Regions from separate parts of the Pseudocalidococcus azoricus BACA0444 genome, predicted to be linked through region 2. Evidence: predicted binding sites of a transcription regulator. Region 2 holds the regulator's gene; the other holds the start of a gene.
The links. Region 2 encodes HrcA, which represses chaperone genes, less so after heat shock. Its sites were predicted from a motif close to TTAGCACTCNNANNNTNNGAGTGCTAA; they were not measured.
Positions count from the first base shown of each region.

Region 1: a site for HrcA is predicted at 7,089-7,115, ahead of groES (co-chaperone GroES). Genes of this name have one in related genera too.

Region 1 is NZ_JAVMIP010000005.1:89,463-106,100, forward strand. It holds gene RIF25_RS07445 (choice-of-anchor I family protein) at 1-227, opposite strand, end outside; gene RIF25_RS07450 (glycogen/starch/alpha-glucan phosphorylase) at 1,239-3,746, shown strand; gene RIF25_RS07455 (diguanylate cyclase domain-containing protein) at 3,781-4,887, opposite strand; gene RIF25_RS07460 (response regulator) at 4,990-5,391, opposite strand; gene RIF25_RS07465 (sensor histidine kinase) at 5,384-6,853, opposite strand; gene groES (co-chaperone GroES) at 7,269-7,580, shown strand; gene groL (chaperonin GroEL) at 7,659-9,296, shown strand; gene RIF25_RS07480 (B12-binding domain-containing radical SAM protein) at 9,662-11,266, opposite strand; gene RIF25_RS07485 (adenine phosphoribosyltransferase) at 11,575-12,087, opposite strand; gene RIF25_RS07490 (aldehyde dehydrogenase family protein) at 12,138-13,349, opposite strand; gene RIF25_RS07495 (hypothetical protein) at 13,364-13,783, opposite strand; gene RIF25_RS07500 (transglycosylase domain-containing protein) at 13,948-16,203, opposite strand; gene nblR (response regulator transcription factor NblR) at 16,431-16,638, shown strand, end outside.
Region 2 is NZ_JAVMIP010000002.1:209,085-225,722, forward strand. It holds gene gatB (Asp-tRNA(Asn)/Glu-tRNA(Gln) amidotransferase subunit GatB) at 1-800, shown strand, start outside; gene RIF25_RS03455 (glycosyltransferase family 8 protein) at 894-1,745, shown strand; gene RIF25_RS03460 (rhodanese-like domain-containing protein) at 1,846-2,196, shown strand; gene hrcA (heat-inducible transcriptional repressor HrcA) at 2,365-3,495, shown strand; gene uvrB (excinuclease ABC subunit UvrB) at 3,768-5,765, opposite strand; gene RIF25_RS03475 (hypothetical protein) at 5,773-6,009, opposite strand; gene RIF25_RS03480 (tetratricopeptide repeat protein) at 6,162-6,590, shown strand; gene RIF25_RS03485 (hypothetical protein) at 6,612-6,872, shown strand; gene menD (2-succinyl-5-enolpyruvyl-6-hydroxy-3-cyclohexene-1-carboxylic-acid synthase) at 6,884-8,650, shown strand; gene RIF25_RS03495 (hypothetical protein) at 8,683-9,558, shown strand; gene RIF25_RS03500 (efflux RND transporter permease subunit) at 9,916-13,095, shown strand; gene RIF25_RS03505 (WcaI family glycosyltransferase) at 13,216-14,544, shown strand; gene RIF25_RS03510 (undecaprenyl-phosphate glucose phosphotransferase) at 14,628-16,034, shown strand; gene RIF25_RS03515 (tocopherol cyclase family protein) at 16,318-16,638, shown strand, end outside.

The DNA of each region.
Region 1 (16,638 bases), on a different contig from region 2:
TTACCCACCGCGACACTGTTGGGAACAAGGTTAAATCCGCTGGGTAATGTGCTGGTATCTAGAGCTAAATCAGTAGTTTTGCTGGGATTGGTGGGATCCGCCAGGTTAATAATTTCCACCCCGTCCCCAGCTACCACAAAAAGACGATCGCTGCCCGGATCAAAGGCGGCAATTTCGGCCCCACTGCTGCTAACATAGCCGCCAATTTTCGTTAAAGCGTCTGCCATAACCTGAGGTATCTCCTATAAATATCCGAGGTCAAAACCAAGGGAAACTAAAGAAAATTCTATTTCCCCATTGCAAAGGATAAGTTTAGAATTTTGGCCAGCGAAAGCATCTAAATCCCTATCAAGCAAGATTCTTTCTAGATTTCTCTGGCAAATAGCTTAAATACAGTTAAAGCCAACCTTGAGAAATATTGCCACTTAAAGACCCTACAGGATTTCAACTGATCTTTGGTTCAAGATATGGTTAGGATTAGGTTAAGTTTAGGAACAACTTGAAACTTAGCTGAAATAATTAAATTGGGTGTTGGGAAAAGGCCTGGCCAGTAAATTCTACACGTGTAAACCTAGCCGTAGAGTTTGATGCTTTTACTGATGACGCAAAAGACAGGAATCACCTTCAATTTTCAATTGCACTGCTACTTGCTCTATGCTCATAAGTATTGAAAGTGAGTTAAGAAGATTAAGAAATAGCAAAGGTTTCATACCCTAACTGATTAAAGACTCTTTACAGCACTTTCGGCATCTATTTGGTACATTCAAGCCTTGAATCTAATTCAAAACAGGGGTGTAGCACCTTAAGCTGTACCAGTCCAATATCGAATCCGCTGTATGACTTGATTTTCCCTGATCCCAAACTTAGGTTACCTAGGCCGTATCGAAAGTTGAGAAAGATTAAAAGACTCCATCCTTGCAAGATTAGCTATAGGGTTATGGATGAAAATCACTCGGATAAAACCAGAGATCTGATCATGATAGAATTCTTAAAAAGTGAATATGAATCTAATATTAACTATGACAAGATTGATCTTATAAACTGCTGGAAATATATTTCATGATTATGATCCTAAGAAATGGTTAAAAAACCCCGTGATTGGAAGATTTCTTTAAGTTTTAGATGCAGATTTCCTCTCTAGGGTATAACCAAAAAGAGGTAGGTGTGATGATTAGTTAGTTTCATTGCTATTTCTCCTCTGGTTTAGTCCCTTGTTCCTCACTTAGGCTGGTAGTTTTATGACCTCACTCATTCCTGAAGGTTGCCCCATCGTTGCCGTTGAGGATGATCGGACTGGGACAAGCTTGGAAACTCTCAAACGGGCAATTATGGATAACTTGTTTTATCTCCAGGCCCGCTTTCCCTCGGTTGCCTCCCGCAATGATTTTTATATGGCCTTGTCTTACACCGTGCGGGATCGCCTGCTTCAACGCTGGATTTCTACGGCGGAAACCTATTTACAGCAGGGGAGTCGCACTGTTTGCTATTTCTCGGCCGAATTTCTCCTCGGGCCCCATTTAGGCAATAACCTGATCAATCTCGGGATCCGTCAGGAGGTGGAAGAAGCTGTCAATGAACTGGGCCTAGATATTGAAGAACTGTTAAACCAGGAAGAAGAACCCGGCCTGGGGAATGGAGGCTTAGGACGGCTAGCCGCTTGCTATTTGGATTCGATGGCTACCCTCGAAATTCCCAGTTTTGGCTATGGGATTCGCTATGAGTTTGGCATTTTTGATCAAGAAATTCGCGATGGCTGGCAGGTGGAGGTTACAGATCGTTGGTTACGCTATGGCAATCCTTGGGAAATTCCCCGTCCAGAAGTGCGGATGCCGGTGAAATTTGGTGGACATACCCGTAGCTACACAGACAGCGATGGCCATTACCGGGTGATTTGGGATGCCCATCATGTGGTGGAAGGGGTCGCTTACGATACGCCAATCTTGGGTTACCGGGTCAATACGGCCAATACGCTCCGGCTATGGCGGGCCGAGGCGGTTGAGTCCTTTGATTTCCAGGCCTTTAACACAGGCAACTACTATGGGGCGGTTCGGGATAAAATCACCTCGGAAAATATTACTAAAGTCCTCTATCCCAACGATGAACCTCTACAGGGGAAAGAACTGCGGCTGTCCCAACAATACTTTTTTTCCTCCTCTTCGTTGCAGGATATGATTCGGATTTATCTCCAACACAATCCAGATTTATCGAAGTTCCATCAAAAATTCACGGTGCAGCTAAACGATACCCATCCAGCTATTTCTGTCGCCGAGTTAATGCGGCTGTTAGTGGATGATCATCATCTGGATTGGAATACTGCTTGGAATGTAACCCAACACACCTTTGCCTATACCAATCACACCCTGTTACCGGAAGCTTTGGAAAAATGGCCCATTGCTCTGTTTCAGTATTTATTACCGCGACATCTAGAAATTATTTTTGAGATTAATCAGCGTTTCTTGGATCAAGTCCGGCTGCATTACCCTGGCCAAAGTGATCCCCTCGCTCGGCTGTCCATCATTGATGAATCAGGAGAACGCTATGTGCGGATGGCCAACTTGGCCTGTGTCGGCAGTTATGCAATTAATGGCGTGGCCGCTCTGCACACAGAATTACTGAAAGCCACGGTTTTACATGACTTTTACCAACTTTATCCCGAACGCTTTAGTAATAAAACCAATGGGGTAACGCCGCGACGGTGGGTTGTCCTCAGTAATCCAGGCCTGACTGGGTTGATTTCGGAGCAGATTGGGGATGGCTGGATTAAGGACTTAGATCAACTGGGGCAACTAGAACCCCTCGCCAATGATCATCATTTTCGCGCCTGCTGGGGTAAGACCAAACATGACAACAAAGTAGCTCTTGCCGAACATATCCAGGCCAAAACGGGGATTATCGTTGATCCCAACTCCCTCTTTGATATTCAAGTCAAGCGCATCCATGAGTATAAGCGGCAACACTTAAATGTTCTGCATATTATTACGCTCTATCAACAGATTAAAGACAATCCCCACTTGGATATCACCCCGCGGACTTTTATTTTTGGCGGCAAAGCAGCACCCGGCTATTTCACGGCCAAGTTAATGATTAAGCTGATTACGGCGGTGGGGGATGTGGTTAATCGGGATCCGGATGTGGCTGGACGATTAAAGGTTGTCTTTTTGCCCGACTATAACGTCACCTTTGGGCAACGGGTTTATCCAGCTGCAGATCTATCGGAGCAAATTTCTACGGCTGGCCTGGAGGCATCAGGAACAGGGAACATGAAATTCTCCATGAATGGGGCCTTAACCATTGGGACACTGGATGGGGCGAACGTGGAAATTCGGGAAGAGGTGGGGGCCGAAAACTTTTTCCTCTTTGGTTTAACGACCCCAGAAGTCCAGGCCTTGGGGGCAAAGGGTTATCAACCTTGGGACTATATTCAGAGTAATCCGCAACTAAAACGAGTCTTGGATTTAATTGCCAGCGGTCACTTTTCCCATGGGGATACTAATCTCTTTCAACCCCTCCTGAGTGGACTGTGGAATCAAGATAAATATTATCTGATGGCAGATTATCAGAGTTATATCGATTGCCAGCAGCAAGTCAGCCAGGCCTATCAAAACCGTGAACAGTGGTTAGCCATGTCTATTTTGAACACGGCCCGGATGGGTAAATTTTCCTCGGATCGCTCCATTCAAGACTACTGCCGGGATATTTGGCACGTCAGTCCAGTCATCATTAAGCTCAATGGTGGGTATCAGTAGTCCTGAGGTTGCTTGTGTTAATCTCTCACATCTGCTAGGAAGCCAAAGGAGTCTTAAACTGTTGCGCTGTTACTATCTGATTTCGCCCTTGACGTTTAGCTTGATAGAGAGCCTGATCAGTTGCGTTAAAGAGGACGAGGGGAGATTCTTGGGGAGCCGGTAGTAGGGCAGCAATTCCAAAACTGAGGGTGAGATAGGGTTTAACTAAAGAGGCTTGGTGGGGAATTTGCTCGGTGTAGATGATCTGACGAATATTCTCAGCAATTAACGCCGCCCCTTGAATATCAGTGTTGGGTAGAACAATCACAAACTCTTCCCCACCATAGCGAGCCACCAAGTCTCGGGGCCGATGGACAGCCTCTTGAATAACCCGCGCGACCCGTTGCAAACAGATATCTCCAGCATGATGTCCATACTGATCGTTGTAGAGCTTGAAAAAGTCCACATCAGCCAAAATCATGGCCAAGGATGTTTTTTCCCGAATTGCACTTAACCATTCTTGACTGAGGACGGCATCAAAATGGCGGCGATTGGCTAAATCCGTCAAGCTATCAGTAATAGACAAGCGCATGAGTTCCTGATTCGCCCGTTCCAATTCTGCTGTACGCGCCGCAATAATTTCCGATTGTTCCTCAACCAGTCGCTTGAGTTCTTGGTTAGCTTGGGCTAGTTCTTGGTTGAGTTGCATCAAGCGATAGTTCTGCTCATCAATCTTGCGATCCTGCAAGTAACTATGGACAGCATCTAAAACCGTTAATTTTAAGTCCTCTGGATTCCACGGTTTAGAAATATAGCGATAGAGTTTTGAGAGTTTAAGGGCATTACTCACTGCTTCTAAATTGGCCTGTCCCGTGAGCATGATTTTTAAGGTATTGGGGGACATCTGATGAATCCGGCCGAGTAACTCATCGCCCTTCAAATCCGGCATGATGTAGTCGGAGAGCACTAGGGCAATCTCACAGTCATCCTGACGCAGTTCTTCCATTAAAGACAACGCGTCTTCGGCCCCTTCCGCGGTTTCAATCACACACTCATCCCCCAAAGCTCGCCGGAGTTCAATCCGCAAACTTTCTAAAACCGCTGGCTCATCATCAACACAGATGACAACTGGCTTTGGGGTGTGGGGGTGTGGGGCAGACAAGGGTAAGTTCCAATGGGACAAAAAACTAAAGGCTCAGTCTATCCAACATCTTAGGGGCTAGTCTATCAAACGACTACCGCAGATTTACCGAAAATACCGCCCTCAAAACGGCTGTGGTCCCAGGCCCGAAATAATCGTCTCTACCAACTCCTCACTATGCCAGGGTTTACTTAAACAACGGTGAAGATTAGCTTGCTCAAGGGCCCGTTGGACTGCACTTTCATCGGCCTGGCCCGTCAGCATTACCTTCACAACTTTAGGAAACTTTTGATGCACTTGGATCAAAAATTCATCTCCCCGCACCCGCGGCATCAGCCAATCGGAAACAATCACAATCACATCGGAATTTTCATCTTGGAGTTCATCAATCAGTTCCATGGCTTCATCGGCACTCTCGGCAGTTTCATAGAGATATTTATCGCCAAATGCGTTTTTGAGTTGGGTGCGTAAACTTTCCAAAATCACCCGTTCATCATCCACACATAAAATTACTGGCTTAGGCATGGCCCACAGACTCCTGAACAGGTAGGGTAATGGTAAAGGTCGTTTCCCCAGGCCGGGAGTTGACGTTAATTGTTCCCTGGTGTTTATCAACAATTTTGCGGACAATATCTAAACCCAGGCCATTGCCCTCCCCAATTGGCTTTGTGGTAAAAAAGGGTTCAAAAATCCGCGGCATAACTGCATCGGGAATTCCCGGCCCACTATCGGTAATTTGAATTGCAATGGCCTGGGGTTGGTTTTTAACCTGGATTTGGAGGCGACCCCGTTCGTCCATGGCCTGGAGGGCATTGTGTACCAAATTCGTCCACACCTGGGTTAATTCATCGGGATAACAGGGAATCAAGGGGACTGGCTCATACTCCCGAATTACCTCGACTCCATGTTTCAGTTTGTTGTGGTACAGGGTTAAGACCGTCTCAATTCCATCCGTCACCTGCGCCACCACTTTTTGACCACTCTGATCAAAACGGGCATAGGTTTTCAAGGCAAAAACGACTTTGGCGGCCCGTTCAATTGCGGTGGTAATCGTGTGGGTGCTGCGTTCTAATAGGGCTAATTGATGAGCTAGCTCGATGACCTCTAACCCAGTTGGGGCCTGGAGCAAAGGTAAAAACGGGGTTAAATCTCCCAGGACTCCAATATCAATCAGGGTATCTGCCCAACCATCAGCATTTTCCAGGCCCAGTTCATCGAGAATGGGAGTCATGCGCCGTTTATGTTGCCGTCGCTCGCGACTGGAGAGTTGCAATGTATCCTGGAGGCAAGACTGTCTTAGGGATGTAAAGGCCGCAAACAATTCGGGGGAGAGGTTCCGCAGTACATCTGGCAAAGTTGGGAGGGTGCGCTGAGCAAATAAATCAATGGTCTCAATGGAGGAGCGAATGGCCCCCAAGGGCGTATTAATTTCATGGGCCACCCCCGCCACTAACTGCCCCAAAGCCGCCATCTTCTCGGAATGAACGAGTTCCCGCTGCGTGTTTTGGAGTTGGCTTAAGGCTTCAGCAAGTTCTTGATTTCGTTGTTGGAGACGGGCTTCCGTGGACTTGAGTTGATCCATCGCCAAGCGTTGTTGAGTAATATCGCGCACAAAACCTTCATAATATTGGACTTGTCCCTGTTGATCCCGCACCACCCGACAGGTTTCAGAAATCCAAATAATGCTCCGATCCCGCCGATAAATTGCCGATTCAAAATCAGTCAGGGTATCCTGCTCGGCCATCAAGGTAATAAACTCTTGCCGTCGCTGGGGTTCCACATACAAACCGGCCTTAGCATTGGGTTGATCTTGAATTAAAGCCTCTGGGGACTCATAACCATAAATTTTTGCCAACGAATAGTTAGCTCGAATATAGCGTCCAGCCAAATCCGTCTGGAAAATCCCTTCGGCAGCATTCTCGAAAATACTCCGAAATGCTAACTCTGATGAACTTAAGTCTCTAACCCCAGTGTGGCTTTCAAACATGGTAGTCAGTGTTTTCCTCAGGCGATTGACCGACCCAAAGCATGGCCCAGGTGAATGATTGCAGTATATCGAAGTCTTATTCCTTAAAGACATCTGTCCTCAAGTCTCCTGGGTACAACTTCCGAGAACTTGACCTTGTATCAAGCCCTTGTCTAAATAAATTCACCCATCAAGACCCTAGTTCGGGAAGCCGTACTCAAGATGTGATTGCTATGAATAGGGGTTTCTCGGTAAGTTAGCAGTCAGAGGTGAAGAGTGCTAAATCTCGACTGATGCTCTTAATGAAGCTTTGGGACTTGGCAGTTAATTTTCCATCCTAACGAGTTTGGGGCCGCTGATGTGCATCAGTTTCCTAAACTTGTTCATCACCCTCCTTTTACTCAATCAACTCTAATTGTTGGGAGACATAGTCCGTATGGCAGCAGTATCTTTGAGTGTTTCAACGGTAAAACCCCTCGGTGACCGGATTTTTATCAAGGTCAGTGAAGCCGAAGCTAAAACCGCGGGTGGGATTCTTTTACCCGATAATGCCCAAGAAAAACCTCAAGTGGGAGAAGTCACCGCCGTGGGGCCTGGGAAACGTAGTGATGACGGCACTCGCCAAGAACTCGATGTCAAAGTTGGCGATAAAGTTCTTTACTCCAAATACGCCGGCACCGAAGTTAAGTTGGCGGGTGAAGAATATATTCTCTTGTCCGAAAAAGACATCCTGGCAGTTGTGGCCTAAGTTTGCTCCCGTGAGCACCTCACACATCTTTTTGCATCAATCAAACCATTGTTGAATTGTTGAAACAGGAATAAACCTATGGCTAAGCGGATCATTTACAACGAAAACGCCCGGCGCGCCCTGGAAAAAGGGATGGATATTTTGGCCGAATCAGTCGCCGTCACCCTCGGGCCCAAAGGTCGGAACGTCGTTTTGGAGAAAAAATTTGGTGCCCCCCAAATCGTCAATGACGGTGTCACCATTGCCAAAGAAATCGAACTTGAAGATCACATTGAAAACACCGGTGTGGCCTTAATTCGGCAAGCAGCTTCTAAAACCAACGATGCCGCTGGCGACGGTACTACCACTGCCACTGTGTTGGCCCATGCCATGGTCAAAGAAGGCCTGCGGAACGTTGCGGCCGGGGCTAACCCGATCTCCTTAAAGCGTGGGATTGATAAAGCCACCCAATACCTCGTGGACAAAATCGCGGCCCATGCCCGGCAAGTGGAAGATTCTAAGTCCATTGCCCAAGTCGCTGCCATCTCCGCTGGGAACGATGAAGAAGTCGGTCAAATGATCGCCTCGGCTATGGATAAAGTCGGTAAGGAAGGGGTTATCTCCCTGGAAGAAGGCAAATCCATGACGACCGAATTGGAAGTTACCGAAGGGATGCGCTTTGACAAAGGCTATATCTCTCCCTACTTCGCCACCGACACCGAGCGGATGGAAGCGGTTTTAGATGAGCCATTTATCTTGATCACCGACAAGAAAATCACCCTTGTCCAAGATTTAGTCCCGATTCTGGAGCAAGTCGCCCGCTCTGGTCGTCCCTTGGTAATCATTGCTGAAGACATCGAAAAAGAAGCCTTGGCTACCTTGGTCGTGAACCGGCTCCGGGGTGTCTTGAATGTGGCCGCTGTGAAAGCCCCTGGATTTGGCGATCGCCGCAAAGCCATGCTCGAAGATATTGCTGTCCTGACTGGTGGTCAAGTGATTACTGAAGATGCTGGCTTGAAACTCGACGCTGCCAAGTTGGAAATGTTGGGGAAAGCTCGCCGGATCACGATCACCAAAGACACCACCACCTTGGTTGCGGAAGGCAACGAGAAAGCCGTTAAAGCCCGCTGTGAGCAAATCCGTCGGCAAATGGAAGAAACCGATTCTTCCTACGACAAAGAGAAGCTGCAAGAACGCTTGGCTAAACTGGCCGGTGGTGTGGCCGTGATCAAAGTCGGGGCTGCTACCGAAACCGAAATGAAGGATCGCAAACTCCGCTTGGAAGATGCCATCAACGCCACCAAAGCTGCGGTGGAAGAAGGGATTGTTCCTGGTGGTGGGACGACTTTGGCGCACTTAGGTCCTGATTTGGGTGCTTGGGCTGCTGCCAACTTGACCGCTGAGGAATTGATCGGGGCTGGGATTGTGGAGCGGGCCTTAACTGCACCTCTGCGCCGGATTGCTGAGAATGCCGGTCAAAATGGCGCGATCATCTCGGAGCGGGTGAAAGAGAAAGACTTCAATGTTGGCTATGATGCGGCCATCAATGAGTTTGTCGATATGTTCACCGCTGGGATTGTTGACCCTGCTAAAGTTACTCGGTCGGCCTTGCAAAATGCGGCTTCTATCGCTGGCATGGTTTTGACTACTGAGTGCATCATCGTTGACAAACCCGAACCCAAAGACGCTGCTCCTGCTGGGGCCGGTGCGGGCATGGGTGGAGACTTTGACTACTAAGACCCTAACTGGGACTTTTAGTTAACGTTAAAACTCAACGATCCAAAATGAGTTAATCAACTTGAAGGCGGAGGTATTCACTTCCGTCTTTTTGTTTTGGAGTTGAAGTACATCTTCAGAAGCCGATACAGTCAACCGAGAAAATGTTGAACTGGTATTATAGTGTTACGCAGACTGTTCTGAGAGAGTGGAAATGTCAAAAGACTGCTCATAAAGGATTTTCTGACTTGTCCCCATCTCACCCTCAATGAGTAACGCTATATTTTCAAGCAAGCTGGGTAAGACGATGATCGCCATCCAGGCCAAGCATGACTACCCGATCATCTTCCTAGTACTTTCCATGCCTTAGAAGTCTCGGTCTAATCCTAGGCAGCAGATTGAGCCGCAACAGGAGTCGCGAGGGATTGGGGTTGTTGGGCCAGGTATGCCGCAAGTTGGGCTTCAATTTCTCCCCGTACCCGCTGACGATAGTCAATAAAGTGTTCGGCCTGGGCGCAAACGGATAAATAACTGACGACCACTATGGGATACTGCCAGGCCAAGCTGATTAAATTTAACCAAAATTGCCAACGGGTGGAGCGGAGAATCCCTTGTCGCCAAATCAGGATAAGCAAGGCGCGAATGGCCACCCAATCAATGGCCCATTTTTCTCGGGCCTGGGGCCGTTTGGCATAGTTTCGCTTCCGGGCTGCTCCTAAGATGAGGAAGTGGCGATAGGTGCGGTTTAAAAAGGTCAGGGGTTCATACAGTTGCCAAAAGCCATCAATGTACTCTTGGGCAATTTCTTCGATGGGGCGAGTTGGGGTAAAGTTCATCAACGTGACTTGGTTGCCTGTCCCCTCCCCAGCGGCGCGTAGACGACCTTCCCGGTTGAGGCGATGCCAGAGCGCAGTGTCAGGGAGGGCCTGGAGCATACTAAACATGGCTGTGGGAATGGTAGTTTCCTCGACAAATTTGACCACCCGTTGTCCGGCCCCAGATTTTTCACCATCAAAGCCAATAATAAAACCAGCCATGACCCGTAACCCGGCCTGGCTAATGGACAACACAGATTCCACCAGGGGATCCCGATTGTTCTGGAATTTTTTTGTTAAGGCCAAACTATCACTATCGGGGGTCTCAATCCCTAAAAACACCGTGCCAAAATTAGCCTCCACCATCAGTTGCATTAACTCAGCATCTTGGGCCAAGTCTACAGAGGCTTCTGTGCCAAAGGAAAATGGATAGGCCCGCTCAGCTAGCCAAGGTTTGAGTGCTTTGAGCAACAGTTTGACGTTTCGCTTATTGCCGATGAAGTTATCATCCACAACAAAAATACTTTTGCGCCACCCTAAGTCGTAAAGAGATTGCAATTCAGCCAGGAGTTGCTCTGGGGTTTTTGTCCGGGGTTTACGGCCGTAAAGGACGATAATGTCGCAAAATTCACATTGAAAGGGGCAACCGCGGGAAAACTGGACAGACATCTCCGCATAGGCTGATAAATCCAGTAAATCAAACCGCGGAATTGGGGTGGCCGTCACATCGGGGCGTTCACCATTGGCTCGAAAAATCCCGCTCGTTTCCCCTTTTTCTAAGGCCTCCACAAACATCGGCAGGGTAATTTCCCCTTCATCCAAAATCAGGAAATCCGCCCCCGCAGCTAGGCTTTCTTCGGGCAAGGCGGTTGCATAGGGGCCACCCACCGCAACTAATTTTCCCTCGGCCTTAGCGGCTTGAATCTGGGCAGCAAAATCAGCTTTTTGGACAATCATCGCCGATAAAATCACCACATCTGCCCAGGCCCATTCGGCGGTGGTTACGTCTCGGACATTGCGATCCACCAACTTGAAATTCCAGGCCTGGGGCAGTAATGCCGCGACCGTAATCATCCCTAAGGGGGGCAATTGAGCCTTGAGATTGACAAGTTCTAAGGTTTTTTCAAAGGACCAGAAGCTCTGGGGGAACTGGGGATAAATTAAAAGAATGTTCATTTAGAAAAAACCGAAAATTAAGAGCCTAAAGTAAAAATACTTATTGCCTGCATCATAACCTGTCCCTCCCGAAAACCCTAATTAATAGCCATCAAAATCCTAATTATGTTCATAGAAATAGATCCAGGCCGAGGGGAGAGACCGGCACAAGCCTGTGATGTAGATGGAGAAGACAGCCTTGCCCATGGCCGGCTAAACCTGTGATGAGTCCAAATCCGCTGGTATCCCTATCCTAACCAACCCTCAACCCCTTCACCCGATTCTGGAGCTTGCGGGGAGTTACCCCCCGTTCCGTTGGACAAGCGACTTTAGTAAGTGACTAGGGTTTTAATGGGCACATCCGGGAGTAATTTCCGCCCCCCTAAATCTTCTAACTCGACAATAAAGGCAAAGCCAGCCAGTTCCCCCTGGGCCTGGTCAACCAGTTGGGCGGCGGCGGCGGCGGTTCCTCCGGTGGCCATCAGATCATCCACAATCAGCACGCGACTCCCTGGTTGAACGGCATCTTGGTGAATTTGGAGTTTATCGGTGCCATACTCCAAGCTGTATTCGACACTATACACGGCCTGGCAAAGCTTACCAGGTTTACGAATTGGGATAAATCCGGCTCCTAGGCGATAGGCTAAGGGCGCGCCGAAGATAAACCCCCGCGACTCGATCCCAGCAATATAGTCAATTCCCGCATCAACATGGTGATCATGGAGTTGGTCAATCACATAGCGCAGGCCCGCTTCATTTTGCAGGAGGGTGGTGATATCCCGAAATAAAATTCCAGGCTTAGGAAAATCAGGCACATCACGGATTAACGATTTTAAGTCCATAGGGTTAACTCCTCAGTTCCGCCCCAAATCCTAACTGATTATCGGGATAGTTAAGCAAAAAATAACCGTTGATGGCTAACCAATTGCCCCAGACCCACCAGGCCCCGATACAGTCCCGCTTGGGCAGAAATCCCTAGGGATAATGTTTCTAAGCGAGAAAACTCTGGGGGCCGATTCAACCAAATTTGGGGTGAGCGTATCCGTTGGCTGAGGGTTAAACATTCTCGGTAAGATTCACTGGCAACGGCACAAACCGGACCGCGACCATACTGATTGATCCAAGTAATTCCAGCTTCCAAATTGGGTACGGCTTCAAAGGCGACAATTTTCTTGAGATAAGCGCCTTGCCATTCCTCTGCATCCACTATCTTGAATTGCCCAAATTCGGCTTTTAATGCCGTTCCCAACCGGATCTCAAAGCCCTGTTGTCCCAAACTATCCCAGAGCCAGGCCAGGAGAGAGCGATTTAACTCCGGTGGGACTAGAACTTTTTCAATGGCGACTACTGCATCCGGCTCGGCCTGGTGACTCCGGTAAATCATTTCTAAGACCAGTTCCGGCTGGCCGGATGTCCCCCAAAATAGATAGTTATTTCCAATCGCAATGGGAAGGGTTTGGCCACTAGTTTGCTGCTGGACTTGCCAGACAAAACTGGGACGGCCATAGGGAATGAGCAAATTCAGACCGGATGGAGTTGCCGTAATATCCTTCAGCGGGACTTCAGGGGCAAGGGATTGAATGGTGGTGATCGGGAGGTTAGCTTTGGCCAAGGCTGTATGGATTAAATCCAGCAAGGCCTGGTTGGTGTAGCTCGTTTCTGGTGAGGGGCGCACAATTAAGGCATTACCAGTTTTAAGACATAGACTGGCCGTTAGCAATGACATCAAGGGAAACCCTTCATAGACCAGGCCAACTAGACCAATAGGAATGGGAAACATATGCCCAGCCATGCCTTGAGAAACTGCCAGTGGATCCGGGGCCGATAACAGTCGCTCTAACCAGGCCCCACCCATCTTTACGCGTTCGTGGGTCAGCCGTAACCAGGCCAAAATGGTTGGGGACGTTGCTAAATCGCGGCTGGATTCTAGGTCAAGGGTATTGGCTTCTAAAATGGCTGAGGTATTCTCCCGTAATTGTTGTCCAAGAAGATACAGAACCTGATTACGGACAGCGGCCGAACAAGTGGCAATCACTGGCTGGGCCTGGTGGGCAGCAGTAAAACATTCGGCAACGGACAGAGGTACGGGGCAGGAATGGGTCATTCTGTCATTATCGACTAGTGGCGGGAGAGCGCAACCCAGATCAGCAGGGCCGGGAAGAGCGTCATTGCAATGGACAGAACGACCCAAATCATGATTTCCAGTTTTAGTGAGGCTTGGAACAGGAGCGGCACCCAGAGCAAAATGGGCAAAAGTAAGAAGATCAGTAGCCCCAAGGTATAAAGCCAAGGCTGATCTCCCAGACCCCGCCGGAGGGCTTGCCACTGTAAGCCTGTCCAATACCAAATCCGCTTGTAAGGATAGGTGACGACTAATTGTTCAATGGAATAGCCATCGGGACGGACAACAAAAATTTGCTGGCAGCGTTGACACCCCAAAGCCTCGGTTAAGACGATTGGGATTAATTCCCCATTTTGGCGACAGGGACAAGGGTAGTGAGCAGCGGGGTCAACCTTGTGGGCGTTCGGGAGCGTCACGGGATAGTTTGCAAACACTTAAGTTAAAAATTCACCGGACAATTTTGCCGAAAAGCAGGCCCCTCTAGCATACAAACTGCATTCAGAAATATGCCAGGCCCAGAAACCATTTGCAACATTTTTCTCCTAAGGTTTAAGCCTTCCCAGGCCGGTATCCGCTGCTCCTAACGTAAAATCTGGCCCATAAAATCTCCCCAAATTGCCGCTGCATCCCCACTACTGCCCTGAGTTGGACTATTGTTATCATTGCCAAGCCAGACCCCAGTTAAGACATTCCGGCTGGGGACATAGCCAATAAACCATAAATCTCGATAGTCGTTGGTGGTTCCCGTTTTACCCGCCGCCCTTAGGCCAATGGCCGCCGCCCGTCCCGTTCCTGCTCGAACAACTGCCGTTAGGGCCTGGGTCATGGTTGCAGCCACATCAGCCGGCACAACAGGTTCCCCCCCTAAGTCTTGGGCATCCCGCTCAAAAATGATCCGACAGGTCTGGAAATCATCGGGGTTAGAGCAATCTCCACCATCTTGAACACGACTAATCGTTATGGGAGGCAAGTAACGGCCTTGATTCGCTAAAACGGACAGCGCGCTACACATTTCTAGAAGAGTGGTCTCATTTTGCCCCAAAACCAGGCCTGGGACAGCTTGCAATGGACTTTTAATTCCCATTCGGTGAGCTAAATCCACCACTCGCTGTAAACCAACGTCTTGGGCCAGACGCAGAGCAATGGGGTTTTCAGAAAGGGCAAGACCCCGGTATAAATCCATCGCCCCACTGCCATGCCGACAGCCTGCAAACTGCTGCCCTTGCCAGAAAAACGGCCCGCAGGAGTAGGTTTGCCCCAGGGAAATTCCCCGCATTAAGGCGGCCGTAAATAAAATCACCTTAAAGGTTGAACCCGGTTGTCGCTGGGCCTGGGTAGCCCGATTAAATTGGCTTTGGCCATAGTCTTTCCCCCCCACTAAAGCTGCAATCAGTCCCGTTTCCGGATGGATAGTTAGGATTGCCCCTTGCCCAATCCCGGCAGAATTGCCCCATTTTTGCAAGTTGTCCTTCAGGGTTTTTTCCGCTCGCTTCTGCCAGTCCAGGTTTAACCCGGTCGTGACAATTAAATTACCTTCCTGGGCTAAGTCCTTTCCCAACAAATGGGCTAAATCGGCATACACCTGATCCGTGTAGTAGGCGGCCGGTTGGATAGCTAGGGCTTTTTCAGCCTCTGGACTGACTTCAATGCGTGAGCGGCGGGCCCGATCTGCTTCTGCAACGGAAATATAGCCCTGTTCAGCCATCCGACTGATGACCCGATTGCGATAATCAATGGCCGCGTCATAGTCCCGAATCGGATTAAAGCTATTGGGGGCCGGCAAAATTCCCACTAGGGTCGCCGCTTCAGCCAGGGTTAGCTCCTTAGGTGGCTTATTGAAATAAAACCTCGCTGCATCGGCAAAACCATTATTTCCCAGGCCCAGATAGACCCGATTTAAATAGGCCAGTAACAACTCATCTTTGCTGTAGGTGGCTTCTAACTTAAGGGCGACGACCATTTCCCGGAGTTTGCGCCCTAAGGAATCTTCACTACCCACATAATTGCGATAGAGCGTCCGGGCCACCTGTTGCGTCAGAGTACTGGCCCCTTCCCGCAGTTCACCCCCGCTGAGATTAGTCAGGCCTGCCCGGAAAATGCCAATCGGATCTACCCCAAAATGCCAGTAGTAACGACTATCTTCCGAGGCCATGACTCCCTTGGCCAGGTAAGGCGAATAGTCGGAAAGTTGGCGGAGTTCCACATGGGGATGTTGCTCCACAGGGGCGAGGGGTTTGCCATCGGCTGACAAAATAATCACTGGCCCTTGGGTCATTGCAGGTAAAGGGCGCACCGGAATTTTGATCCATTCAACTCCCAACCAGACCAGACCCAGACCGACTAAAGCGGCGGTTCCACCCAGGCCCCAGATGAAAATTTTGACGGGTAAGGGGGGCGGATTTAAAAAAGTCAGTTGGACAGCTCGGGCCTCATCTGGGGGGCCTAAGGTCAATGTATCGCCATCATGTAATTCGCCCACTTCTATTCGGCGGCGACCGCGAAAAATACCATTACTAGAATCTAAATCCTCAATCTGAAAAACAGAACTACCCGGCCCTAACCGAGTTAACTGGGCATGAACGCCACTGACAATAGAGCTATCAATTTTAATATCCGCCTTGGTCTGACTGCGGCCGAGAATGTAGCGATCTCCTAAGAGAGGGTAAGGTTGGGCCTGGCCAGATTCGGGATCAAAGACCTCAAGGGTCGGAACGTGAGCCTGCTGTTTAAGATGAATCCGACTCCAATCAAATTGGGCCTGGGCAGCTTGCAGGGCCTGGGTGACGGTTTGGGTGAAGTTTTTCAGCAAGGGAGTCGCAGAAAATCGGCTTGTCATTCCAGCATATCGAGTCACAGAGCTTCTGAAAAAAGTTAAATTCCTACTAGAAAGAAGAAATATAGCGGATCATTTCAGCCAATGCAGACGTAATGAGTCCATCTAATGCTGCTAACTTGAGTTTTGCCCCAGGCCATTGATTGACTCTTAGCAACTAACGGCAGGGAGTGGCAACTTGTAGGCTACCCTAGACCTTAGGCCTCTCACGTCAAAGAAGTTATGCCCTAATGGAACCGACTCCGGCCAATATTCAGCCCCGTATTCTCTTGATCAGTAGTAACTCGACTCTGGCCCAGTCCATGGGGCATGACTTACAAGTAGCTGGCTATGATCCGGTGGTGGCTACATCAGGAGTGGAGTGTGGATTGGCCCTTGATCACTGGCAGCCGTCTTTAATTGTCATTGATACGATTGTTGGCAAAACTAGCGGATTGG
Region 2 (16,638 bases):
TTGAGATTAAAAACATGAACTCCTTTAGTGCGATCCAAAAAGCGATTGACTTTGAAATTGCCCGCCAAGTCCAGGCCCTGCGAGATGGGGAAAAACTGATTCAAGAGACCCGCCTCTGGGACGAAGCCAGCCAACAAACCTTTACCATGCGGGTGAAGGAAGGCTCCAGTGATTATCGTTATTTCCCGGAGCCAGATTTAGGCCCAATTGAAGTCAGTCAGTCTCAACGCCAGGCCTGGTTAGCCGAACTCCCCGAACTCCCGGCCCAAAAACGGCATCGTTACGAATCCGAATTGGGACTGTCGGCCTATGACACCCGGGTTTTAACTGATGAGCGCACCACCGCCGAATATTTTGAAGCTGTGGTTGCCGCCGGAGCTAACCCCAAGCAAGCCGCCAATTGGATCATGGGGGATATTACCGCCTACATCAAAACCGAAAAACGCACCTTAGTGGATATTCCCTTAACCCCGGCTGGCCTGGCTGAATTGATTGGCTTGATTGAAAACGGGACGATCAGTAGCAAAATTGCCAAAGATATTCTCCCAGAATTACTTGTGAACGGTGGCTCTCCCCAGGCCTTGGTGGAGAAAAAAGGGCTGGTGCAGATGTCCGATACGGGGGAACTGGAAAAACTGATTGATCAAGTCCTCGCCGCTCACCCCGAAGAACTGGCCCAATATCGAGCCGGAAAAACGAAACTCCAGGGCTTTTTTGTCGGACAGATGATGAAAAAAACTGGTGGGCGGGCCGATCCCAAACTCACGAACCAATTGCTACAGAAAAAACTCAATGCCTAATTTGGGCCAACTCAAGGCTTGGAGCCATAAGCTGTTCCTCTCACTCTCCGTCTGCTCAAGCCAAGTTCATTTCTGGAGTGTTGCGACTTCCTTATGCCCATTCATCTGATTTTTGCCCTAGATAAAGGCTACTTGTTTGGCTTAGTCACAGCGATTAATTCAATTCTGCAAAATACAGCCTCACCCAGTCGCCTATTTCTCCACATTATTACGCCACCCAGTGAGTCCAAATTCTTTGAATCTGAAATTAACGCCTATTTCCCCCACCCACCGTTTCAGTTCCGTGTCCGTGAGTATCACCCCAACCAAATCATTCAAGACTATGTTCAACGCAAATATCAACCCAAATCCCGCAAGAGTGAGAACGCCATCTTCCTGCTCTATTCCCGACTATTTCTGAAGGATATTTTCCCCGATCTGGGCAAGGTGATTTTTCTCGATACGGATTTGATCGTTCTCCAAGATATTGCGGTCTTGTTTGATTCGATTTCGTTTACTGCTGAGTATTATTTTGCGGCGGCTCCCAATTTATTTCCGGCCATTTTTCATTTTTCCCGGCCTTGGGTGGCGATCTCAGAACTGCGGAAATTTAAGCAAACCTTTAATGCCGGAGTTTTATTTATAGATTTAAGCTTTTGGGGAGATCAAAACTATCAACAACTCTACCGTTATTTGGCATGGGAAGCCCAGCACAATTATCGGCTGTTCCAACTCAATGATGAAACCCTGCTGAACCTGATGTTCAAAGACTATATTCACCTCGATCGGAAATGGAATTGCTGTGGGTTTGGTAATTATCGCTGGATTAGTTGGGCCTTACGGAAACCCCGCTCAGAAATTGGGATTTTGCATTGGAGTGGTGGACATCATAAACCTTGGTCATCTCAAAATATTCCCTATGCAGATCTTTGGCACGCCTATGCCCTAGAAAAGTTAACCCCCTGAGCTAGAGGGAAAATCCTGAAAATTATTATTTGCCTCAATGATAATAATTGCCCCTGATTCCTGCCCATAATAAAGTCAACTCTGACAATGGTTAATCAAGATGGTCTATGGCAGAGGTTTAGAAGCCGTGACAGTTCAAGATTTAGAGCAGCAACTTGCCAGTGGTAATCCAGTGGTGCAATTGGTGGATGTGCGGGAACCCGCGGAACTGGAGATTGTCGCTATTCCCGGCTTTATCAATTTACCCCTCAGCCAATTTGAGCAGTGGCAGACCCAAATTTCCGAAATTCTTGATCCAGCTAAAGAAACTTGGGCATTGTGCCACCATGGAATCCGCTCGGCCCAGTTTTGTCACTGGTTGAAACAGCAGGGCTATTCCCACGTCAAAAATATTACGGGTGGGATTGATGCCTATGTTGATGAAATTCAGCCAACCTGGCCCCATTATTAAGCCCGGTCTGCTATCGTTCAGCAAAAATCCTTAAACTCTCTTAAACTATCGCTATAACTCTCTCCTGGTTGGTCGGAATTCAGTCCCTGAGGTTGGTATCCATCGCCCAGAGACATTCTCTAAAATTTATTTGAATTTATTTTTAGCCATCTCGTTGTGAATTTACCTATGCCCCTCGAACTGAGTCAACGTCAACAGCAGGTTCTCTCCGCCACTATTAACCACTACATTGCCACAGCCGAACCCGTAGGTTCTAAGGTTTTAGTTGATGAATATAATCTGCAGGTGAGTTCAGCAACAATTCGCAATATCATGGGGGTTTTGGAAAAGTCTGGATTACTTTATCAACCCCATACTTCAGCGGGGCGAGTTCCTTCTGATTTTGGTTATCGGATTTATGTGGATCAGTTAATTTCACCGATCCCAGATTTTGCCCGCCGGGTTGAAAAACTATTAGCTCAACGTTTAGACCCTGAGAAGCCAGACCAATGGGAAAAGCCCGGCCTGGAGGCAATTTTACGCAGTGCGGCCCAATTACTTTCAACCTTGAGTGGCTGTGTCACCTTAATTACCATGCCGCCAACCCTCGGAAATACGATTCATGTGGTCAAGTTGGTAGCGATTGCCCCTGATCAGGTGATGGTCATTGTCATTTTAGATAGTTATGAAACCCAGTCAGTGGTTTTGCAACTTCCCCCAGGCCAGAGCACTGAAACCAATGAACAGGTGTTACAGGTTTTAACGAACTTCCTAAATCATCATCTCCAAGGCAAAACCCTCGCCCAACTCTCAGTCTTAGATTGGCAAAAGCTGGATGCTGAGTTTCAATCCATTGCCCAAGAAGTCCAACAATTACTCACAAGCCTGATCCCCCAAAGCCGACTGCGGAAGTCAGGTACGTTTATTGTCACAGGCCTGGCAGAAGTGATTCAACAACCGGAATTTTCCCAACGAGAACAGGTGCAATTATTATTGCAATTATTAGAAGCTGAAACCGAACAACTCTGGTCACTCATCGGGGCCTGGGATGAAGAGCACACCGACATAAACCCAGGCCAGCGGTTTGGCCCCCTAGCAACGCGTGTCCGTGTCACCATTGGAACCGAACATCCTCTTCTCCCCTTGCAATCCTGTGCTTTGGTCTCCAGTGTCTATCGGCGGGGTAATTGCCCGATGGGAACGATTGGGGTCTTAGGCCCAACTCGAATGCCCTATGCGCGTACCATGACCCTAGTGGAAACTGCGGCCGATTATCTATCAACAACATTGATTTCTGAGGGGACTTTAGGAATTTCCTAATTGCAAGATGAGATTATATTGGCATGGAACTCTATCGTATTTCTCATCTATAGCGTTACGCAGACTGTTTTGAAAGAGTAAAAATCTTAACAGGACTGCCCATAGAGCATTTCTTGACCTGTCCCAATAAGATCCCTAAATGAGTAATGCTATAGTTGGGTTGCGGGCAGGAGTAGTGAAAATTAGCGGACTCACCTTAGCAAGATTAACAAGAAGTTTATGAATCAGATTTGAATTGAGCCAAGCTATTCCAGTGCAAGCGGTTGATTCATTTAGTGCCCCAGAAGCTTATCCCGTAGCTGTTGAATTTGATCCCGGAATTTGGCTGCTGCCTCGAATTCTAACTTTTTGGCTGCATCTTTCATTTGGCTCTCTAGTTGTTGAATTAACTCTGGAACTTGATCCAAGGATAAATCATCAACCTGCAAAACAGCCGTTTCTAATTCTTGGGCATTGAGGCGGCGAGACACATCTAAAAAGGCCAAAATTGCATTACTAGATTTTTTGACAATCGGTTGGGGAATAATGCCATATGTTTCATTATGGGCCTGTTGAATTTGGCGGCGGCGATTGGTTTCAGTGATGGCTTTTTCCATACTGTCAGTAATTCGGTCAGCATACAAAATGGCTTGTCCCCGAATATGACGGGCGGCCCGGCCAATGGTTTGAATTAAGGAGCGTGCGGCCCGCAAAAACCCTTCTTTATCAGCATCTAAAATTGCCACGAGGGACACTTCCGGTAAATCTAACCCCTCCCGCAGCAGGTTTACGCCAATCAAGACATCAAAGGTACCTTTACGCAAATCATCAAGAATTTCAATCCGTTCAATGGCATTAATTTCGGAATGTAAATAGCGAACTCGAACATGGCGGTCTTGAAAATATTCCGATAAATCCTCCGCCATGCGCTTAGTCAACGTGGTAATCAAAACTCGTTCCTTGAGTTGAATCCGTTGCTGCACCTCGGCCATCAGATCATCAATCTGTCCTGTCGTTGGCCGGACAAAAATTTCCGGGTCAATTACACCTGTTGGCCGAATGATTTGCTCGACAACCTGTTCCCCAGAAACTTCAATTTCCCAATCTCCAGGGGTGGCGGAAACAAAAATACATTGCTGCACCTTATCCCAAAATTCTGGGGCTTTCAGGGGACGATTATCCGCCGCACTGGGCAAGCGAAATCCATGATCAATGAGAACTTTTTTCCGGGCCTGGTCACCGTTATACATCCCCCGAATTTGCGGCACGGTGACATGGGATTCATCAATCACGAGCAGCCAATCATTGGGAAAATAATCAATTAAACATTCCGGGGGGTCTCCGGCTTGGCGACCAGCTAAATGACGGGAATAGTTTTCTACCCCGTTGCAATAGCCCACTTCTTGGAGCATTTCTAAGTCATAGCGGGTGCGTTGATCAATCCGTTGGGCTTCTAAGAGTTTCCCTTCCGACTCTAGCTTGAGGACTTGTTCCTTGAGTTCAGCGGCAATCTCTTCACAGGCCTGGGCCAGTCGTTCGGCGGGGGTGACAAAGTGACGGGCGGGGTAGATATTTAACCCTTGTAAACTTTGAATCGTTGCGCCCGTAATCGGATCTATATAGCGAATCGCTTCCACTTCATCTCCAAAGAACTCCACTCGAATTAGGCGATCCTCATAGGCTGGGCCAATTTCTAAAACATCCCCTTTGACTCGAAACCGACCCCGGCCTAAATCTACATCATTGCGGCTGTATTGAATATTGGTTAAATCTCGCAATAATTTTCGTTGATCCACTTCTTCGCCCACACGCAAGGGAATTGAAGCCTTTAAGTATTCTGCCGGCATGCCTAAGCCATAGATGCAACTAATCGAAGCCACCACAATCACATCTCGCCGTTCAAATAAGGATCGGGTCGCACTGTGACGCAACATATCAATTTCTTCGTTGATTGAGGCACTTTTTTCGATGTAGGTATCTGTGACTGGAATATAGGCTTCCGGTTGGTAATAATCGTAATAGGAGATAAAATACTCCACCGCATTCTCTGGAAAAAATTCCCGCAGTTCATTACACAGTTGCGCGGCCAGGGTTTTGTTATGGGCTAGGACGAGGGTAGGGCGGCCGACTTGGGCAATGGTTTGGGCAATGGTAAAGGTTTTTCCGGTTCCAGTCGCGCCTAAGAGAGTTTGAAAGCGATGCCCGGCCTGGATACTTTGAACCAATTGAGCAATCGCCTGGGGTTGATCGCCAGTGGGTTGAAAGGGGGCCTGGATTTGGAACTCTGACATAAATGCTTCACTCTAAAATTGGTTCAATACCTAGGGCACTCAGTTGGGCGGCAAGTCTTTCGGCTTGCTGTTGGGCCGCTTCTGCTTGTCGTTGAGCTTCTTGGGCCTGGGCATTATCCAAGGTTGTCAGAAATTTACGACCATCAGGATAATAGATTTCCAAGTAGATGATCGGCGGGGTGATCAGGGAGGTCATGGTAAAGCTGGCCTGGAATTGTCGAAAATGAATATCCGCTGGGGGCAATAGCAACGGGCCTGATTTTAGGTTAGCAAGCTGGACTGGGGATGTCTGAAGTGATGATTCCAATGGTAAGTTAAACTACAAAATGGTTGTACCGAAATTTGAGTTATTCAATTCCAACGCTATAAGTTCTCAGATCGATAGGGGTTAAGGCTGTGACAGCATCTACGGCAACGGTGGAAGAAATTTTCGATGCGGGAATTGCCCAATATAAAGCGGGGGCGGATGCGGCGGAGTTGATTCCCACCTTTGAAACTATTTGCCAAAAAGCTCCGAAAAGCGCGCCGGCCTGGACTTGCTTGGCCTGGTTATATCTTCTGGTTGGTAAGACCCAATCTGCCTATAAAGCTGCCCAAAAAGCGGTGAAACTCAATCCCCAAGATCCCCAGGCCCGGATTAACTTGGTTTTAGCCATGCTGGAGAAGGGGCAAAAAGGAGTTCGTGACCATATTGAACTGATCCAGCACATTATTATGGTGGTGCCTGAACTGCGCCAAGAAGTGACTGACAACATTCAAGAGGGATTGACCCGAAAACCAGATTGGGAAGCTTTGTTAAGAGTCCAGGCCTGGATTGTCGGTTAATTGGAGCCATAGAGTTATCCGATGCTAGAAGTTATTGGTCGCTGGGTGAACTGGGTCTTGGTTGCCAACAGTTTTCTGATCTTTTTCGGCTTTGCTTGGTTTGTGGTGGGACTCCTTGGTCGCAGTCTGGATATTCCCTTGGGGTTTGACCTGTGGCTGAGGCTATGGGAGCCATTTTTCACTCCTGCTCTGGGCCTGTTCATGGGCGGTGCAATTCTCAGCGGCATCTTAGGACAGGTTAAGAAGCGTTGGCCGGGTTCCTCGCAACCTCCGAAAGCATAGGTCAAGCTGGCTTGCAATCACGCGCTTCTAATATCAATAGCCTCTGGGCCTGGGTGTTGACAGAAACCTTGGTGCGCTTGGGCTTGAAAACGGCGGTGATTGCCCCTGGATCTCGATCTGGCCCGTTAACGGTGGCGTTGGCAGAACATCCAAAAATTGCCGCAATTCCGATCCTTGATGAACGCTCGGCCAGCTTTTTTGCCTTGGGGGTAGCGCGTCAATCCCATCAACCTGTGCTGGTTGTTTGCACCTCTGGGACTGCGGCGGCAAATTTTTATCCGGCCATTATTGAAGCCAGTCTTAGCCATGTGCCTTTGCTAGTGTTCACCGCTGACCGTCCGCCCGAATTGCGCGATTGTCATGCCGGCCAGGCCATGGATCAAACTAAACTCTATGGGCATTTTCCGCGCTGGCAAACGGAATTAGGCTTACCCAGTTTAGACATTGATCAGTTGACTTATTTACGACAAACAATCAACCAGGCCTGGTCAATGGCCCTGATGCCAACCCCTGGGCCAGTTCACATCAATATTCCCTTACGAGAGCCGTTAGCCCCAATTCCTGACTCTGAGACAGCAGTATTTTCTGAGACGGTGGATTGGTCAAGTTTTTTCCAGGCCCTCCAGCCACCCCAATTCAGTTATCTCATCCCCCAAGCTATTCCCTGGCCAACCTGGAGCCAAACCGAACGGGGGGTGATTATTGCCGGGCCTTGTCAACCTGCTGTTCCTAACGCCTATGCCCAGGCCGTGTTTTCTTTGAGTCAATGCTTAGGTTGGCCGATCTTAGCGGATGCTCTTTCGCCTGTGCGCCATTTTGCCAAAGAGTCTGCTGGAGTGATTAGTCTCTATGATTTGCTGTTACGGGATCAAGCCACAGCCCAGGCCCTGAGACCAGATCACGTGATTCAACTTGGCGAACTGCCCACTAGCAAACCCCTCAGAACCTGGCTAGGGAAGACAAATCCTGCCCGTTGGATTATTAGCCCCCAGCCCGATAATTTTGATCCCCTCCACGGGGCTTGTCAAACTCTGCGCTGTTCCCTAGAAACCCTCGTTAGTTTGATTCCTCAGTCTGAATCTCCCCAAGTCAGTTATGCCTATCACCAGGCCTGGATCAAAGCAGAAACTAGGGGACAGGAGAAACTATTAGAAACTTTTGCGGCTGTGGATTGGCTATGTGAACCAAAACTGGCCTGGTTCTTGTCCCAAACATTGCCGGCAGAAACACCGATTTTTGTCGCCAGTAGTATGCCCGTGCGCGATGTGGAGAGTGTCTTTCCAACCAATATCAAAAAATTTCAGTTCTTTTTTAATCGGGGCGTGAATGGTATTGATGGCACCTTATCAACCGCGTTGGGAGTGGCCTGGAACAATCAACCCACAGTTCTAATTACGGGTGATCTAGCTCTGCTCCACGACACTAATGGCTTGTTGCAGAATCGGTGGTTTCAAGGTAGTCTCACCATTCTCTTAATTAACAATCATGGCGGGGGAATTTTTGGTCATCTACCCATCCGCCAGGCCGAGCACGTTTTTGATGCCTACTTTGCCACGCCCCAACAGGTTAATTTTCAAAGGTTAGCCCAAGCCTACGCTGTTAAGCATCACTTAATCGGGGCCTGGTCAGAATTAGCCTCCCACTTAAATCCTTTACCCCAAACTGGAATTCATCTGCTTGAGGTTCCTTGCCTCCGGGAGCGAGATACCCAATGGCGACAGCAATGCCTATATCCCTTATTGAAGGAGGCCCTCGCTGTTGAGGAAGCAGCGGAGTAACGTTTTAATTATCCTACCCAAAGTGATTTACCATGAGCCACCCCCAACGCATTCTCCTTCAAACAACTCTTTTAGCTGGCGCGGCCGATGACTGGACTATCGAGACCTTTTCCTTGCTGCAAGATTTTCTCCGTACTGGCCTAAGGGAACCCGCTCTTGTGACTGCTCGCGACCGCCAACCCGATGCACAAGGGAATGATCCGGTCTTGAGCCAGCTTGATCGGCAAGATTTTGATCAGTTGTGGTTATTTGCCTTGGATGTGGGGGATGGTCTGAGTCCTGCCGATGCCGCCGGAATCAATCGGTTCCATCAACAAGGGGGGGGAATCATGGCCACGCGCGACCATCAGGACATGGGGAAGTCGTTAACTGGCCTGGACTATATCGCCCCCTTTCACTACTTCCACACCACCCAACCCGACCCCGACCCTGAACGCTGTTGTAATGATGACTGCCACACCCCGACCATTGCCTGGCCCAACTACCACTCAGGAGCCAATGGGGACTACCAAGACATTACCCCCACCCTGCCGATCCACCCATTACTCAAAAACCCAGACTCAGAAACCGGGATCATCCGTTATTTTCCGGCCCATCCCCATGAAGGCGCTGTTGGCTGCCCCTCCGAAACATCTCACGCCCAAGTGATTGCCACAGGAGTCAGCTTAGTTACAGGTCGCCCCTTTAATTTAGTCGTAGCCGTTGAAGGGACTGCACATCATGGCCGGGTAGTGGCTCAATCTACCTTTCACCATTTTGTCGATTACAACTGGGATCCTCATTACGGCTGTCCAAGTTTTGTGGCGGAACTGCCTGGAAATGGGATGATTATTAACCCTGATGCCCTAGCCGATATTTATGCCTATGTTAGGAATCTGGTGGACTGGTTAGCTCCCCAAGGCCAATAAAAAAAGCAGCCCGAAGAGACTTCCTTTCTTTCTTGTGTGGGGGCGGAGAATAGGATATTAGCCAGCTACGTTATTGTGCGGCTCAGGCCAAACAAATTTGCTGTTGATAAACATCTCAATTTCTAAACCCTAAAGAGTATTGGCGAGTCTAAGGAATAGGCCGGTTGTGATCTTTACTGCTTTCAAGTATGAAATTCACTCAGGCATCTTCACCCTTGAGTTTCATCACTAGACCCGTGGCCGCTGTCATTGGGATAGTCCCCAGGCCTGGCATTTTTGCCCATGCAACTTAAGATTTAATCAGTCAGGCCTTGCTTTAGCTCTATCGTCCCCTTGTTCCTCGGTCTAGGACATTTTATGAGTCAACTCCCGCCCCTACCGCCTCGGTTTAGTTTCAGTGGCCTGGCCATCCGCCGCCATATTGGCACATTGATGCTGACCTTAACCGTGATTGTTTTGGGGGTGTTCTTTCTCTTGCGCCTTCAAGTTGATCTGTTACCCTCCATTACCTATCCCCGAATTGGCTTACGGTTGGATGCCCCTGGAATTACCCCAAACGTGGCTGTGGAAGAAATTACCAAACCCTTAGAGGAAGCCTTAGCCCGCACCGATGGCATCGTCCAAATTTACTCCCAAACTCGGGAAGGACAAGTCAGTGTAGATTTATTTTTCCAACCGGGGGGGAGCATTGACCAGGCCCTAAATGATGCCACTGCCACCTTCAATCGGTCTCGCAATCAGTTGCCGGATAGTATTGAAGAACCCCGGATTTTTAAGTTTGATCCCTCCCAGTTACCTGTTTATGAAGTCGCTTTAACCTCAGATAGTCTATCGGGCCGAGAGTTGCGGGTTTTTGCCGATGAAGATTTGAACCGGGAATTGAGTATTGTCCCAGGGGTGGCCGGGGTTGATGTTGCGGGTGGGGCGACGGAAGAAGTTCGCGTCTTGGTGGATTTGGATCGATTACAAGCGGTGGGCCTGGGCTTGAATCAACTGTTGGCAGATTTATCCTCACGCAATCAAGATGTCGCGGGGGGACGAATTCGGGGCCCGCAAGCGGAAGCCTTGACCCGCACTGTTGGAAAATTTACGAGTGCTACAGCCGTTGAAGATTTTCCCCTCTCCCTGACCAACAATCGCCAAGTCTATCTCCATGATGTGGCCACCGTCATTGATGGCAGTGCTGAGCAGCGAGTCTTTGTCAGTTTGAATGGGCAGCCCGCCGTTAAGCTTAGTGTCCTCAAGCAACCGGAAGCCAATACGATTTCTGTCGTGGAAGGGGTCAAAAAACGGTTTGCCGAACTCCAGGCCAATGGCTTAATTTCGGCGGATATTACGATTGTCCCCGTCCTGGATGAGTCTATTTTTATTCGCAATTCCTTAAATAATGTGATCACCGCTGGGATAACCGGAACAGCTTTGGCCGCCTTTGCCGTCTTACTTTTTCTCGGCTCAATTCGGGAAACCCTAATTATTGTCCTGGCAATTCCCCTCTCGACCCTAGTGGCGATGTTGTTGATGGGGGTGTTTAACTTTTCCCTGAACGTCTTTAGCTTGGGAGGCCTAGCCCTTGGGGTGGGGATTGTGGTGGATAATGCCATCGTCATGCTAGAAACTCTCTCCCATACCCCAGCCAGTCAAAACCTCAGCCAAGAGCAGTTTATTGAAGAAGCCAAACGCCGCAGCCAAGACATTGAATCAGCCCTCGTGGCCTCCACCTTGACGAATTTAGTCGCGATCCTCCCCTTTTTATTGTTGGGAGGCCTGATTGCCCTACTGTTTAACGAGTTGATTTTAACGATTACCTTTGCGGTTGGGGCCTCCCTGATCATTGCTCTGACCGTAGTTCCCGCTTTGGCCTCCCGCCTATTAGCAATTCCGTACCGCAGTGGCCTGGGGCAAACTTGGCTGTTTCGGACTTTTAACCAGAAATTCTTAGGTGTCACTCAGCAATATCAACGGCTTTTGCAGTTTGTCCTGGCCTGGCGATTTGTTGTGGTTGTGGTCGCTGTAGTGGTACTCGGGGGGAGCAGTTGGGTCTTGGCGGGGCAAATTCCCCAAGAACTTTTACCCCGGATTAGTACCGGACAAGTCAACTTAATTGCTATCTTTCCTCCAGGAACGCCCGTGACCTTTAATCGGCGAGTCATGGCAGAGGTAGATCGGGTCCTGTTGGCCCAACCGGGAACTCAAGCCGTTTTTACCACATCCGGCGGGTCCCTATTTGCCAGTAATACCACCGCCAATTCCCAACGCAGTTCCGCCACGATTGTGCTGCAACCCGGTGTTAATCTTCCTGCTTACATTACCCAGGCCAATGCGGCAATTGCCCAACTCAACTTAGCCGGAGTCCGGGTTCGCCTTAGCCCAGGTCAAGTGCGGGGGATTATCTTAACCAATTCGCCCTTGCGTTCCGATTTGGATGTGGTCTTACGCAGTAATAACGAAAAAGCCTTAGCCCAGGCCGGTCGGCAGGTTTTAACAGCCCTAGATGAGAACGCCAAGCTGGCCCAATTTCGTCCCGATGGCGACCCCCGTCAACCCGAAGTACAAATCCTCCCCGACTGGCAACGGGCCACAGAACTGGGTTTATCGGCCCAGGCCATTGGGGCCACGATTCAAACTGCGGTGGAAGGCTTTGTGCCAACAGAAATGCAGCGGGGAGATCGCCTCGTGGATATTCGGGTGCAATTGGATCAAGATGACATAAATCAACCGGATCAGTTGGCCCAAATTCCCCTCTTTGTCCCCAATAATCGCCCGATTCGCCTTGGAGACATTGCCGAAATCAAAACTGGTCTAGCCCCGGCCGAAATTCGCCGCATCAATCAACAGCAGGTTTTCATGATTGCTGGTACCTTGGCAGAAAAGGCGAGTTTGAGTGCAGCCATTCAGGAGGTGCGGGAAATTATTCAAGGACTAGAGCTCCCTACCGGAGTCAGTGTTCTCCCCAGTGCAGCAGACCAGACCAATCAACAACTTCAATCGGCATTGGTGATCTTAGGGAGCTTGGCTGCCTTTCTCGTTTTCGTGGTCATGGCGGTGCAGTATAACTCTCTGCTGGATCCGCTTGTAATTATGCTCACCATTCCCTTAGCCCTATCTGGGAGCATCTGGGGCCTGGCGATCACGGGGACAGCGATTGGGGCCACGGTCATTGTTGGTGGGGTGCTATTGGTGGGGATTGTCGTTAACAACGCGATTATTCTCGTGGAGCGCGCCAATCAAATTTATGCTGAGGAAAACTGCTCGCGCCGTTTGGCCATCCTCAAAGCTGCCCCAGAACGGCTACGCCCAATTTTAATGACCACCATAACTACGGTGATTGGGATGTTTCCCTTGGCTTTGGGGATGGGAGAAGGGTCAGAATTTTTGCAGCCGTTGGGGATTGTGGTTTTTGCGGGTCTGGCTGTAGCAACGCTATTAACCCTGTTTATCATTCCCTGCTTCTATGTAATTTTGCACGGGCTTGGCCAGTCAAAACCTGAGATCGCGGCTGTACCCGGATCGGATGAGATCATGCCCCGTTCTCACTAATACCTAGAAATATTGCAGGCCCTCCAGAAATCATTTACGGTAGAGAGCATTTCCCAGCTAGGATAGCAACGTTAAGACAAAGTACACTTAACGGAATTCCATCTTAACTGAGGAGTAGACGTGAAAATCCTGATCTATGGGCTGAATTACGCGCCTGAAATCACCGGTGTTGGGAAATATACCAGTGAAATGGCAGAGTGGTTTGCCCAGGCCGGCCATCACGTAAAGGTCGTTACGGCTCCCCCCTACTACCCAAAATGGCGCATCTTTCCCCCTTATAAAAATCGTTGGACTCAAGAAATTATTGCTGGTATCCGTATTTACCGAAGTCCGCTCTGGGTTCCGGCCCAACCATCAGCCCTGAAACGCTTAATCCACCTGATGTCTTTTGCCGTGAGTAGTTTTCCGCTCATGGCCTGGCAGGCATTTAGGTTTCGCCCCCATATTGTTTGCTTGCTGGCACCGACTATTTTTTGTTTACCTGGGGCCTGGGTCGCGACTCGTTTGACGCGTGGTAAGCTCTGGCTTCATATTCAAGATTTTGAACTAGACGCGGCTCAAGGGTTGGGATTGTTGGCATCGGGGGGAGTCTTGACAAAACTCACGGCCTGGATGGAACGGAAGCTCTTGCAAGGAGCCGATTTAATCACTACTATTTCTGGACAAATGTATCAACGCCTAGTCCATAAAAAAGTAGCTGGCCCCAACACCTGGATTTTTCCAAATTGGGTCGATACCACTCTGATTTATCCTTTAGATGCTCCAAGTCCACTCCGCCAGGCCTGGGGGATTCCTGAAGATACTTTTGTAGCTCTTTATTCGGGGAGTCTTGGAGAAAAGCAAGGCCTGGAAATCATCTTAGAAGCAGCTAAACTTCTAATTGAGCAATCAAAAATTCAATTTATCATCTGTGGTGAAGGCTTTCCAAAGCAACGGCTGATGCAGCTAGCGGGGGAAGAGGGCTTAGACAATATTTTATTCCAAGATCTACAACCCCTGGAAGCACTGAATGACCTGCTGAATATTGCTAATGTTCATTTGCTCCCCCAGCGGGCCGATGTGGCAGATACCGTCTTACCCTCTAAACTGAAAGGAATGTTTGCCTCAGGGCGGCCCGTCATTGCCACTGCTCATCCGGGAACTCAGTTAGAAACCTATGTCAGCAATGGAGGACTAGTGATTGCACCGGAAAATCCAACCCTGTTAGCCCAGACCCTCGAGCAGCTATTTCATCATCCTGAATATTGTCAAGAACTGGGTCAAAAAGCCCGTCAATTTGCCCTCCAGGCCTGGCATCAACAAACGGTTCTTAAAGACTTAGAAACTAAATTAATTAAGTTTTCATTACCGAATCATAATCTTGGAAATAGTACTGAATTGGTCTCTGCCCCACCAAGCCCTCCATCAAATCATAGACCTTGTGTGAAACAGGGTGATGTCAATCAGTAAAAATTTTAGAGGTATTAATCTATAAACTATTTCCCAACTGGTGCCTGCTCAATCCTACATGGATGAAGCTATAGGAGGATATTATGATTTATAACCGTCATGGTTTTTTACAGAACAATGCTTCGCTGATTAGCCTTCTTCAGCAAGTCCTAGACCCATTTATCGCTATTCTGCTCATTAAATTCATTGACTTTTTAGTGGATGAGCCGAAGTCTATTGCTCTACATGATTGGTTCTTAATGATTATTAGCTTTTTGCTTATTATTGTTGCTTTTGACTTTGGTGGAGTTTACTATCGCTATCGGACAACTCCGATTTTTAATCGAATTATTAAGATATTCTTTTCTTGGTTTTTGGTACTTACGATACTCTCATTCATTGGCTTTATTACGAAGTCCTCAGACCTATTTTCCCGAACGGTTATCATTATTTGGGCTGTTTTAACGCCATTTGTAATTTCTGGGTTACACATCTTGGTAGGCTTATTTCTCAGTCGTGTGCGGGCCATGGGCTTTAATCGGCGCACCGCAATTGTGATTGGGATGAATTCAGCCAGTGCGGAGTTAGTCGATCGCTTAGGTCAAACCCCCCATATTGGGATTAATGTCAAAGGCTTCTTTGTCCATTCTCGCTTTCCAGAGTTAAGTGATCACCCCAGTGTGCTTGGTGATTTTAGCGATGTCAGAGATTACGTCAAGACTAAATTCCCTGATATTGTCTATATCACTCATCCTCTTGAAGATTCGGAAACAATTGCTAACTTAATTGAGCAGTTACAGGATACAACTGCTTGCGTTTACTGTATTCCTAATTCCTTAATTCTTAACCTCCTTAACTCGCGCTTGTATGAGTTAAATGGAATGCCTCTAATTGCACTCTGGGAAGTCCCATTTACCCAAGTTCAATATGCATTGAAACGCCTTTTTGATATTGGGTTTTCCTCAATCGCTCTGTTGTTCTGTTTACCCATTTTTGCGATTATTATTTTGGCAATTAAGTTGACATCCCCAGGCCCCGTATTTTTTCAACAGGATCGTTATGGACTGAATGGAAGGAAGATTAAAGTCTTAAAATTTCGGACTATGAGGGTGATGGAAAATGATCAAGTGGTGATCCAGGCCAAGCGGAATGATCCCCGTGTCACATCCATTGGCAAATTCTTGAGAAAAACGTCCCTAGATGAGCTACCCCAATTTATCAATGTCTTGCGGGGAGATATGAGTGTGGTTGGCCCGCGTCCCCATGCCGTTGCCCATAACGAACTATACCGGAAGAAAATCCAAGGTTATATGTTGCGCCATAAGATTAAACCTGGGATTACGGGCTGGGCCCAAGTCAATGGCTCCCGTGGTGAAACAGATACCCTCGATAAAATGCAAAAGCGCATTGACTATGATCTAGAATACCTGGATAACTGGTCTCTCTGGCTCGATATCAAGATTATTATTAAAACTGTTGCTGCCGTCTTTGCCCGTCAAAATGCCTACTAACCTTGCTAACACGAATTTGCTGCCCAGAGAGACCCGGTATTCTTCCCGAATTTCAATTGACTTAGGGCCAGTTTTAAGGCCATCTTGCTGGAATAATGCCTAAGGCTTAATGGTTCAGAACCGCCAGCGTAACCTTACAGTCCCAGATTGAGCCATATCCGAGACATATTCAAGGATTGTCTGATGGACAACAGTAACTCCAGAGTCAGTGTTTAAGCATTTTGGGCTTGGCAATATTAAGCTCGCCGAATAAGGCTTCTGTAATTTTTACCCTACCGAGATCATGAACTCTATTCCCCACGGGGGCTATCACTGGGATGGTTTTCATCAGCCATTTTTTGAAGGTTGGTACTATCGAATTACCTTACCTGACCCGGCCAGTTTTGCCTTTATGTACTCCATTCAACAGCCGGGGGGTGGGGCTACTCAGGTCTATGGGCCAGGGGAGTCCTACTTTTGTCGCTCTTTTCCGCATGTCACTACTTTTTGGGCCTGGTCTGACGCTTGGGGCCTGGGGCATACTGATACAGTTAACTTCCGAACATTGCTTAATCCCAGCCAGTTTTTTCGACAGGTTAACCAAGGTTACCAGGCCACAGACAGG